DNA from 3 places in the Mixta mediterraneensis genome. Region 1 is predicted to be linked to each of the others. Evidence: predicted binding sites of a transcription regulator. Region 1 holds the regulator's gene; each other region holds the start of a gene.
The links. The regulator LexA, encoded in region 1, represses DNA repair genes until DNA is damaged. The targets are predictions, from matches to a motif close to TNCTGTATGTACATACAGNA.
Positions count from the first base shown of each region.

Region 1 (3,262 bases):
TGTATCTTCACCCTGAACCTCGCGGCCAGGCGCACGACCAAACATAACCGTCACCGGTAGCATTTGAATATCGAGATCGGGGTTATTGCGGTGTAAATCGAGATAATCATGGAAGATCTTGACCGACTCAACACTCGGCACGAAATAGGGAAATACGCGCGGCCCGTCGTGAATAAAAACGTGGCGTGGCAGCAGTGTTCCATCAATCTCCAGCGGAGAGAGGGGATCAGGGAGATCGTGTTTAATACACTGCGCGCGTAAAGTCAGTAAGTCGGCCTTCGAATCGTAAGGCAGAACATACATAATGGGCCGGGTAGGGTCCAGCCCATGTTCAGAAACGGGATCGGCCGGAATGGCCTTACTCTTTACCAAAAACGAGAGTGGTAAATTCAGTAATTTATAATAAAGTTTACGCCAACCTGACATAGACAACATGAAGCCTCTTGTTAGCAAAGCGCCGCAAGCATACCAGAAAGTGCAGCGAAGATCTGTGGTGGTGCCAACGGCACGCAGCCCAGACATTGACGTCAATTCATTGAAAGGGTTCCCATCACATGGCAAATAATGCCGTCGGTTTTATCAGAATAGTGAAAGCTGCCGGTTATTCGTGGCAAGGACTGCGCGCCGCATGGCGACACGAGGCGGCCTTCCGCCAGGAAGCGATTGCGGCTTTAATTGCGATCGTCGTGGCTTGCTGGCTGGACATAGACACAATAACCCGCGTATTAATGATTGGTGCCGTGGTATTCGTCATCATTGTTGAAATCCTGAATAGCGCCATTGAGTCGGTGGTTGATCGTATCGGACCAGAACACCATCCACTGGCGGGGCGAGCAAAAGACATGGGTTCAGCTGCTGTATTGCTGAGCATCATACTGGCCGTTTTTGTTTGGATCGCCTTGCTTTGGTCGCATTTGCGATAGGCTTTCCAGAAGCTGTCAACCGGCTGATTATTCCCCCACTTTCGGTTTCCATTTCGCCAATACCTGTATATACTCACAGCGACTGTATAAACAACCAGGGGGCGGGATGAAAGCGTTAACCAGCAGGCAGCAGCAGGTCTATGACCTGATTCGCGATCACATTAATCAAACAGGCATGCCGCCAACGCGTGCAGAAATCGCCGCGCAACTGGGCTTCCGTTCACCTAATGCGGCAGAAGAACATCTCAAAGCATTAGCGCGTAAGGGCGTAATTGAGATTGTCTCTGGTGCTTCCCGTGGGATCCGCCTGTTAATGGAAGAAGAGGCCTCTGAAGGTTTGCCGTTAATTGGCCGTGTTGCCGCCGGTGAACCCTTGCTGGCACAAGAGCACATCGAAACGCATTACAAAGTCGATCCTGATCTGTTTAAACCGGCAGCAGATTTCCTGCTGCGCGTCAGTGGTATGTCAATGAAAGACATTGGCATCATAGACGGGGATTTACTGGCAGTGCACAAAACGCAAGACGTGCGTAATGGACAGGTGGTTGTCGCGCGTATTGATGATGAAGTCACGGTAAAACGCTGGAAAAAACAGGGTTCTGTTGTGCATCTCCTGCCAGAAAACAGTGAATTCGAACCAATTATAGTCGATACGCGTGCTCAATCGCTGACAATTGAAGGCTTAGCGGTTGGTGTGGTTCGTAATGGTGAGTGGCTGTAATCCTGCGTTAGCCGCTTCCGTTCGTTGATCCTGATGCTATTCTGTCTGCCCACGTTTCGCCGCTGCTGTTTTAACTGTTGATGCAGCGGCTCTGAGCACGGATCTGCGAATGCGTTTTCTGACTGCAACCGATAAAAATCTTTGGCGGCTGGCGCTGCCCATGATCCTTTCTAATATCACCGTTCCACTGCTTGGGCTGGTCGATACCGCTGTTATTGGTCACCTTGATAGTCCGATTTATCTCGGCGGCGTAGCCGTTGGCACCACGATCACCAGCTTCCTGTTTATGCTGTTACTTTTTTTACGCATGAGTACCACCGGTTTAACAGCGCAGGCTTTTGGTGCAAATAACAAAGCTGCGCTGGCGCGCGCGCTTACGCAGCCGTTAATGTTGGCGCTGCTAGCCGGAGTAATATTTATTTTTCTACGCGATCCGGTTAGCCAACTCGCTACGCGTTTGATCGGGGGGAATCCGCAGGTACTGGAGCAGGCGACGCTGTTCATCCACATTCGCTGGCTTAGCGCCCCCGCGACGCTGGCAAACCTGGTCATCCTGGGCTGGCTGCTTGGCGTCCAGTATGCCCGGGCACCGGTGATCCTGCTGGTGGTAGGGAATCTGGTTAATATTCTGCTCGATTTATGGCTGGTGCTGGGGTTGCATTGGGAAGTAGCGGGTGCAGCGACAGCAACCGCATTAGCGGAATACGTAACGCTGGCGGTAGGCATCGCGATGGTATGGCGCGTATTAGCGCTACGCGGCATTGATATGGCTTTGATTAAGCAGAGCTGGCGTGGCGATATGGGCCGTCTGTTAAGGCTTAATCGCGACATTATGCTGCGTTCGCTGATGCTGCAACTCTGTTTTGCTTCGCTGACAATGTTGGGCGCACGTATTGGGCCTGACGTGGTGGCTGTTAATGCCGTACTGCTGATGTTTATTACTTTCACCGCTTACGCGCTTGATGGTTTTGCCTATGCTGTAGAAGCATTTGCCGGTGAAGCGCATGGCGCAAAAGACGGCAGTAAATTAATGCATGTCTGGCATGCTGCCTGTCGTCAGGCGCTGCTGGTCGCAATCATTTTTTCACTGATTTATGCCGTATTTGGCGTACAGATTGTCTCTTTGCTGACCTCTATCAATGCGCTCCGGCTGATGGCCGATCGCTATTTGGTGTGGCAAATTATCATGCCGCTTATTGGTGTTTGGTGTTATTTGCTGGATGGGATGTACATTGGCGCAACGCGTGGACGCGAAATGCGCAATAGCATGACTATTGCAGCGCTGGGGTACTTTGTCACGTTGTTCACTTTACCCTGGTTAGGCAATCATGCTTTGTGGCTGGCTGTTATGGTGTTTCTCTCCTTACGGGGCCTGACGTTATGGCTTATCTGGCGTCGTCACTGGCAACGCAAAACCTGGTTTTCTGTCTGACGTTATCAATCAAAAATTTGAGCCAGGTTACAAAATAATCTGTATTGTTCCAGCAAGTCTCCGGTTTATTACTATAATTATCTTTCAACAGCGCAATTAACCAGCGCTTTATATCGGGATTGTCTCGCAATACGCGATATATAATGAAACCTAAGGATGACTGGAGGTCTGCAATGAATCACGACG
Region 1 covers NZ_JASUAZ010000040.1:9,786-13,047, reverse strand. The annotation lists gene plsB (glycerol-3-phosphate 1-O-acyltransferase PlsB) at 1-426, opposite strand, end outside; gene QRY16_RS17515 (diacylglycerol kinase) at 555-923, shown strand; gene lexA (transcriptional repressor LexA) at 1,030-1,644, shown strand; gene dinF (MATE family efflux transporter DinF) at 1,754-3,076, shown strand; gene QRY16_RS17500 (CsbD family protein) at 3,250-3,262, shown strand, end outside.

Region 2 (3,262 bases), on a different contig from region 1:
GTTAGCGATTGTCAGCGATCGCCTGTTTGAGCGCTTGCAGCGTTGGTTTAGTTTGCGTGGACAATAATGCTGTAGCCCACCAGCATCAATCCGCCGGTGCCACCAACGGCCATGATGAAAAACAGTGTTGCGAAGAAAATTTTTTGCCAGTTCATGCAGAAGCCTGAGTGTGTAACATGGAGCGGGGAATAATAGCGCGCGCAAGGGAACAGGCAAAGCGCCCAGCGTGCGTTTTTGTTATCAAAGCGTTTCGTGCAGGCGTACCGGGTAACCTTGTTCTTCCCAGCGGGCCAACTGTTCCTGTTGACGTCGCGTCAGCTTTTTGCCGGTCCAGACAAACATATTCAAACCCGGAAACAGCTCCGGGCGCGGCAAATTAAGAGGCTCAGCAAGCACATCAATGCGCCAGCCAAACTGGGAAAGACGCCAGCCTTCAAGCCAGATACGCGTACGATCGTCAATGCCCCAGCCAACAATCACGGCATCTTTACCGGCTTTTTTACGGCCTGAAGCGAGACAAAAAGCAATGTAATCAATCAATGCGCCGTCAAGCAAACTGCACAGGGGGCGGGCGGTATTCTGATCCAGCCCGAGCTTTTGACGCACCGGCATAAAAACGTGATCGATCAAGCCATCAACCGGGTATTCACGGCCAATTTGCGAAATTTTATTACGTAACTTTGACGGGCGAACGTGGCGTAACACGCTAACCAGCTCATCCTGCAGAGAAGTCCAGCTCTCATGCGCCTCAATATCACTGCCTTCCAGCAACGCTTTAACTTTGCCCACCGGCACGCCGCTTTCAATCCAGCGTTTGATCTCTTCAATGCGATTTATATCTTTTTCATCAAACTGACGATGTCCGCCTTCAGAGCGTTGTGGCTTCAGCAGACCGTAGCGTCTTTGCCATGCGCGCAACGTTACCGGGTTGATCCCACAGCGTTCGGCCACATCACCGATACTTAAGGTCATACTTTCCTCTTTGTGGCGACCTGATTCGAAACACCATAACCAGGCAGGATAAGCCGGACAATAGTTTCCTGACTGTACAACGTGTTGCCAGGCTTATCTTTAGCCTACTCTCATTTATGAGAATAAAATCTCATAAATGAGCAGGGATTATGCAGAATCAGGAGACGAAACGACGCTTAGCGGCTCGTCTGACAGCGCTCAGTCTACAATGCGGCTGTCGTTCAATGAGCTGTCAACCGCAACCAGAATAAGCCGGGCGTCATTATTGCGCATTGAGCGCAGTGAGGCCAGCCCAACAGCCGCGCTGCGTTGGGCTTTCTATGTCGCATCTGTTGAGCGGAGTGGAGGCGCAGAGAAATAGAAATCGGCTGCTTACGCGTGACCAGCCGCCAGTCTGCCAGAATGAAACAGCGATTTCCTTCGCCGTAACGTATCGCCCCCGCCATCCACTTTCACTGTGAGCGGGCAGGGGGCACGGCTGCGTCCCGGCGCGCATATTGATGATGACGCATTACTGCAAGATGGAATGGAACAGCCTGTCTGGCTGTGCGAAGGCGGCCTGACCTTCAGCATAAAAGTGCTGCAGGGGACATTAAAAGCGGACGACTGTTTACGTTTTCATTTAGCGGGCAAGCCCTCTTTTGCTGCACATCTGACAGACGGTGCACGCTATTTATCGGCGAGATACCATGACGGATCAGGAAAAACACAGGCGCGACAGCGACACGCTGTTTTGCCGACGGCATCTGCAAGGGCTTATTGCGGTTGATAACTACCCTTGGCTTGAGGATTTTACGCGACGAAAAAAACACAGCGAAAGCTGACGTAGCCCGGATACTGTGTAAAAATACAGGCAATTTTTTCTGCGGGTAACAAGATAATGGCCCTGACAGCAGCATTAAAAAGTCAGATAGCGCAGTGGTATAAAGCGCTGCAGCAACAGGTGCCTGACTTTATTCCCCGCCCGCCGCAGCGACAGATGATTGCTGCGGTGGCGAAATGCCTGGCGGGTGACGATGGCCGTCATCTGGCGGTTGAAGCGCCAACCGGCGTCGGTAAAACGCTCTCCTATTTAATTCCTGGCATCGCCGTCAGCCGGGCTGAAGAGAAGCGGCTGGTGATAAGCACGGCGAATGTAGCGTTACAGGATCAGATCTTCACCAAAGATCTGCCGTTACTGAAGAAAATTATTCCCGATCTTACCTTTACCGCTGCCTTTGGTCGCGGTCGCTATATTTGTCCGCGCAATTTAGCGGCAATGGCCGCAGATGACGATCAGCAGGGCGATCTCCTGTTGTATCTGGATGATGAGGCGATCAGCAGCACCAAAGAAGAGCAAATCCAGTGTGGACGTTTGCAAAAATCCCTTGAGCGTTATCAGTGGGACGGTTTGCGCGATCACAGCGAAGAGAACGTCAGCGATAGCTTGTGGCAGCGGCTTTCTACCGATAAAGCCAGCTGTCTGGGGGCGCATTGCCGCTGGTATCGCGAATGTCCATTTTTTGTGGCGCGTCGTGAAATCGAGCAGGTTGATGTGGTAGTGGCAAACCATGCGCTGGTTATGGCTGCGATGGAAAACGAATCGGTGTTGCCGCCCGCCAAACAGCTGATGTTGGTGCTTGATGAAGGACATCATTTACCTGAAGTCGCACGCGACGCGCTGGAGATGAGTGCTGATATTACCCCTGGCTGGAACAGCTTACAGCTCGATCTGTTTGTAAAATTAGTCGACGGCATTATGACGCAGATGCGGCCTAAATCGCCGCCGCCGCTGGCAAATCCTGAACGGCTTAAAGCTCATTGCGACGAATTACGTGAATTATTAACGATTATCAGTAACGCTTTAACGCCTTTATTACCGGCGCATAACCAGCCGGGTGAATACCGTTTCGTGCTTGGCGAGCTGCCACAGGAAATTCTGGAACTCTGTACCCAGTTATTCAGGCGCTGTGATGCGCTACGCGGTTTAAGCGAAGGGTTGATCAATGCCCTGAGCGAGCAAACCGGCAAAGTCGATATGGTGCGGCTGCACCGTAATCTCTTACAGCTCAACCGGCAGTTTGGCTGGTTTGAATCGGTGAGTAAGCTGTGGCGGCTGGCGGCGCTAGAGAAAGCGTCGGGCGCGCCGGTATCAAAGTGGATCACTCGCGAATTGCGTGATGGTCAGGCGCACCTGCTGTTTCACTGCGCGGGTATTCGCGTTAGCGATCAGCTTGAAAAAATGTTGTGGCGGAAGATCCCGCATGTGGTGGTGACGTCCGCTACGTTGCGTTCGCTGAACAGCTTTCAT
Region 2 covers NZ_JASUAZ010000019.1:18,844-22,105, forward strand. The annotation lists gene QRY16_RS12740 (ABC transporter permease) at 1-67, shown strand, start outside; gene QRY16_RS12745 (MerR family transcriptional regulator) at 241-972, opposite strand; gene dinG (ATP-dependent DNA helicase DinG) at 1,853-3,262, shown strand, end outside.
Region 2: the regulator LexA is predicted to act here: its motif matches at 1,808-1,827, upstream of dinG (ATP-dependent DNA helicase DinG).

Region 3 (3,262 bases), on a different contig from region 1:
TTATCGCGGGTGCGTTAGTGATTATCGCGTCGCTATGGGTGCATAAACGCTGGGTAATTGGGCATAGCCCGAAGTAAATTTAACAACATGATTGAATGACGATAAATCAGGAAGAGCGAGCCCGATCGCACAGCTTTATGGGTCGGGATCGCCTTTTTTGGCTGAACAGCGATGTAGCGGAACTCAGGCAGGTTTACCCGTTTTAGGCCGATGAATCATCGCCAGCCCTTTGAGAAAGTTACGCATAATCTGATCGCCGCATTCGCGATAGTTCTTATGATCGGGTTTACGGAAGATAGCGCCTATTTCTGCCTGAGAAACCGTAAAGTTGGCGCGTTTTAGCACGTCAGGAATATCAGAAGTTTTCAAATCGAAGGCAATACGCAACTTTTTCATGAAAATATTGTTATTCATTTTGCGCTCAATGGAAGGAGTCGGCATATCTTCACTTTTGCCGCGGCGATGGAAAATCAATCCATTCAGGAAGTAACCCATCAATACGTCTGGACACGGACGAAATGCCGCGTCGTCATCCTTCTTCAACCACGTTTGCACATCGGCTTGCGGCACATCGCAGCCTGCCAGCGCAAAAATTGCCACCATTTTGGCATCGCTCAAATCGAGCATGTAGCGCACGCTGCGCAGAATATCATTGTTAGTCATGGTGAAATCTTCTTATGGTCAGTCGACAGGCTGCGCATTATAGGGGATTTTGCCGGCATTCGCGCAGGTTTATGGGCTGGATTATCGCTGCAACAGCATTCCCGGATGTTGGGCATTGCGTACAAAAGGCAAATGATCACAGGCATGCTGGCGAGCAAAGCGGATAAAGGCTTCCAGCACGGGTTGGCGCTGCTCGCCGTCACGAACGGCTGCATAAAGCCGACTCCATAATCCGTCACCTAACGTTTTCGTCACCACTAATCCCTGTTTTTCAAAACTTTCCACGACCCAGTGCGGCAATGCGGCAATGCCCATGCGTGCCGACACCATCTGAATTAATAGCAAGGTGTTATCGACACTTTTCAACGCTGGGCTAACGCCAGCGGGTTGCAGGAAATGACGCCAAATATCAAGCCGTTGACGCTGCACCGGATAAATCATCAACACTTCATCGCCAAGATCTTCCGGGGAGATATGTTCAACCTGCGCCAGTGGGTGATCCGGCGCCAGAACTAATCGCACTTCAAAATCAAACATGGGTGAATAGAACAGGCCGGAGCGCGGCAGAATGTCAGAGGTCAGCACTACATCCAGCTCACCCTGCTGCAGCGCTGGCTGCGGATCAAAGGTGACACCGGATTTGAAATCCATCACCACCTGCGGCCAGCTCTGACGGAAGTTATCCAGTGCTGGCGTCAGCCATTGAATACAGCTGTGGCATTCAATGGCTATACGCAACGTGGTCTGATGTGGCTCGTGGCAGGCTTGCAGTGCCTGCTGAATTTGCGGCAGCACTTGTTCTGCCAGCTGTAACAAAATTTCTCCCTGCGGCGTAAATCGCAACGGCTGGCTTTTACGGACGAACAGGCGGAATCCCAGCCGCTGCTCCAGATCGCTGAACTGATGTGACAACGCTGATTGCGTCTGATGGAGCTGGGCAGCCGCAGCAGCCAGCGATCCCGTATTACGCAGAGCCTGAAGCGTCCGCAGGTGCTTGAGTTCGATCATGAGAGTCCTTCATATCGAATTGAACAAATTGCGCTTGAGGAACATACAGTACCCGCAGAATATAGCGGTGTAAACATCTGGACGGCTAAACATCTTTGGCTGCCAGTCCTAAGCCAAAGTGAAAGAATATCTGGAGAACAGCAAATGACCATTCTGAACCATACTCTCGGCTTTCCACGTGTTGGCCTGCATCGCGAACTAAAAAAGGCCCAGGAAAGCTACTGGGCCGGTCACAGCAGCCAGGAAGAATTACTGGCGGTAGGCCGCGAGCTGCGGGCACGTCACTGGCAACAACAGAAAGACGCGGGAGTAGATCTGCTGCCGGTGGGGGACTTCGCCTGGTATGATCATGTGCTGACCACCAGCCTGCTGCTGGGAAATGTACCCGCGCGCCACCAGAATAAAGAAGGTTCTGTCGATCTCGACACGCTGTTCCGCCTGGGTCGTGGCCGGGCGCCGACGGGCGAGCCTGCCGCTGCTGCTGAAATGACCAAATGGTTTAACACCAATTATCACTATATGGTGCCGGAATTTATCAAAGGCCAGCAGTTCAAACTGACCTGGACGCAGTTACTGGATGAAGTTGACGAAGCGCTGGCGCTGGGTCACAAAATCAAACCGGTTTTGCTTGGCCCGCTAACCTATCTGTGGCTGGGTAAAGTAAAGGGCGAACAATTTGATCGCCTGTCGTTACTGAACGCTATTTTGCCGGTGTATCAGCAAGTATTAGCTGAACTGGCTAAACGAGATATTGAGTGGGTACAGATTGATGAGCCTGCCCTGGCGCTGGAATTGCCACAAGCCTGGCGCGACGCCTTTAAACCGGCTTACGCTGCACTGCAAGGCCAGAGCAAACTGCTGCTGACGACTTACTTCGACAGTATCGGTCAGAACATTGATGTGATTCGTGAACTGCCAGTGCAGGGACTGCATGTTGACCTGGTGCACGGACGTGATGACATTCAGGCGCTGAACCAGCAACTTCCGGCTTCCTGGCTGCTTTCGCTTGGCGTGATTAATGGCCGTAACGTGTGGCGTGCCGATCTGAGCAGCTGGTTCGAGCGCCTGCAACCGCTGACAGGTCAACGTGAACAACTGTGGATTGGCACCTCCTGCTCGCTGCTGCACAGCCCAATTGATCTGAGCGTGGAAACGCGTCTGGACGAAGAAGTGAAAAGCTGGTTTGCTTTTGCCCTTCAGAAGTGCGCAGAGCTTTCTTTGCTAAGTAACGCGCTGAATAACCACGATGCGGCATCGCTGGAAGCGTGGAGTGCGCCAGTTCGTGCACGCGCTCACTCAAGCCGTGTGCACAATGCCGCCGTTGGCAAACGTCTGCAAGCCATTACTGCCCAGGACAGTGAGCGTCAGAGCGCCTATGGCGAACGTGCGAAAGCGCAGCGCCAACGGTTTAACCTGCCGGCCTGGCCGACCACCACTATCGGTTCTTTCCCGCAGACCACCGAAATTCGCGGGCTGCGTCTTGACTTCAAACAGGGTCGTCTGGACAGCAATCACTACCGCACTGGTATTGCCGGACACATCAGGCAGGCGATTGTTGAGCAGGAGCGTTTAGGGCTGGACGTGCTGGTGC
Region 3 covers NZ_JASUAZ010000005.1:44,257-47,518, reverse strand. The annotation lists gene QRY16_RS05420 (carboxylate/amino acid/amine transporter) at 1-77, shown strand, start outside; gene QRY16_RS05415 (YehS family protein) at 184-663, opposite strand; gene metR (HTH-type transcriptional regulator MetR) at 745-1,671, opposite strand; gene metE (5-methyltetrahydropteroyltriglutamate--homocysteine S-methyltransferase) at 1,816-3,262, shown strand, end outside.
Region 3: the regulator LexA is predicted to act here: its motif matches at 1,703-1,722, upstream of metR (HTH-type transcriptional regulator MetR).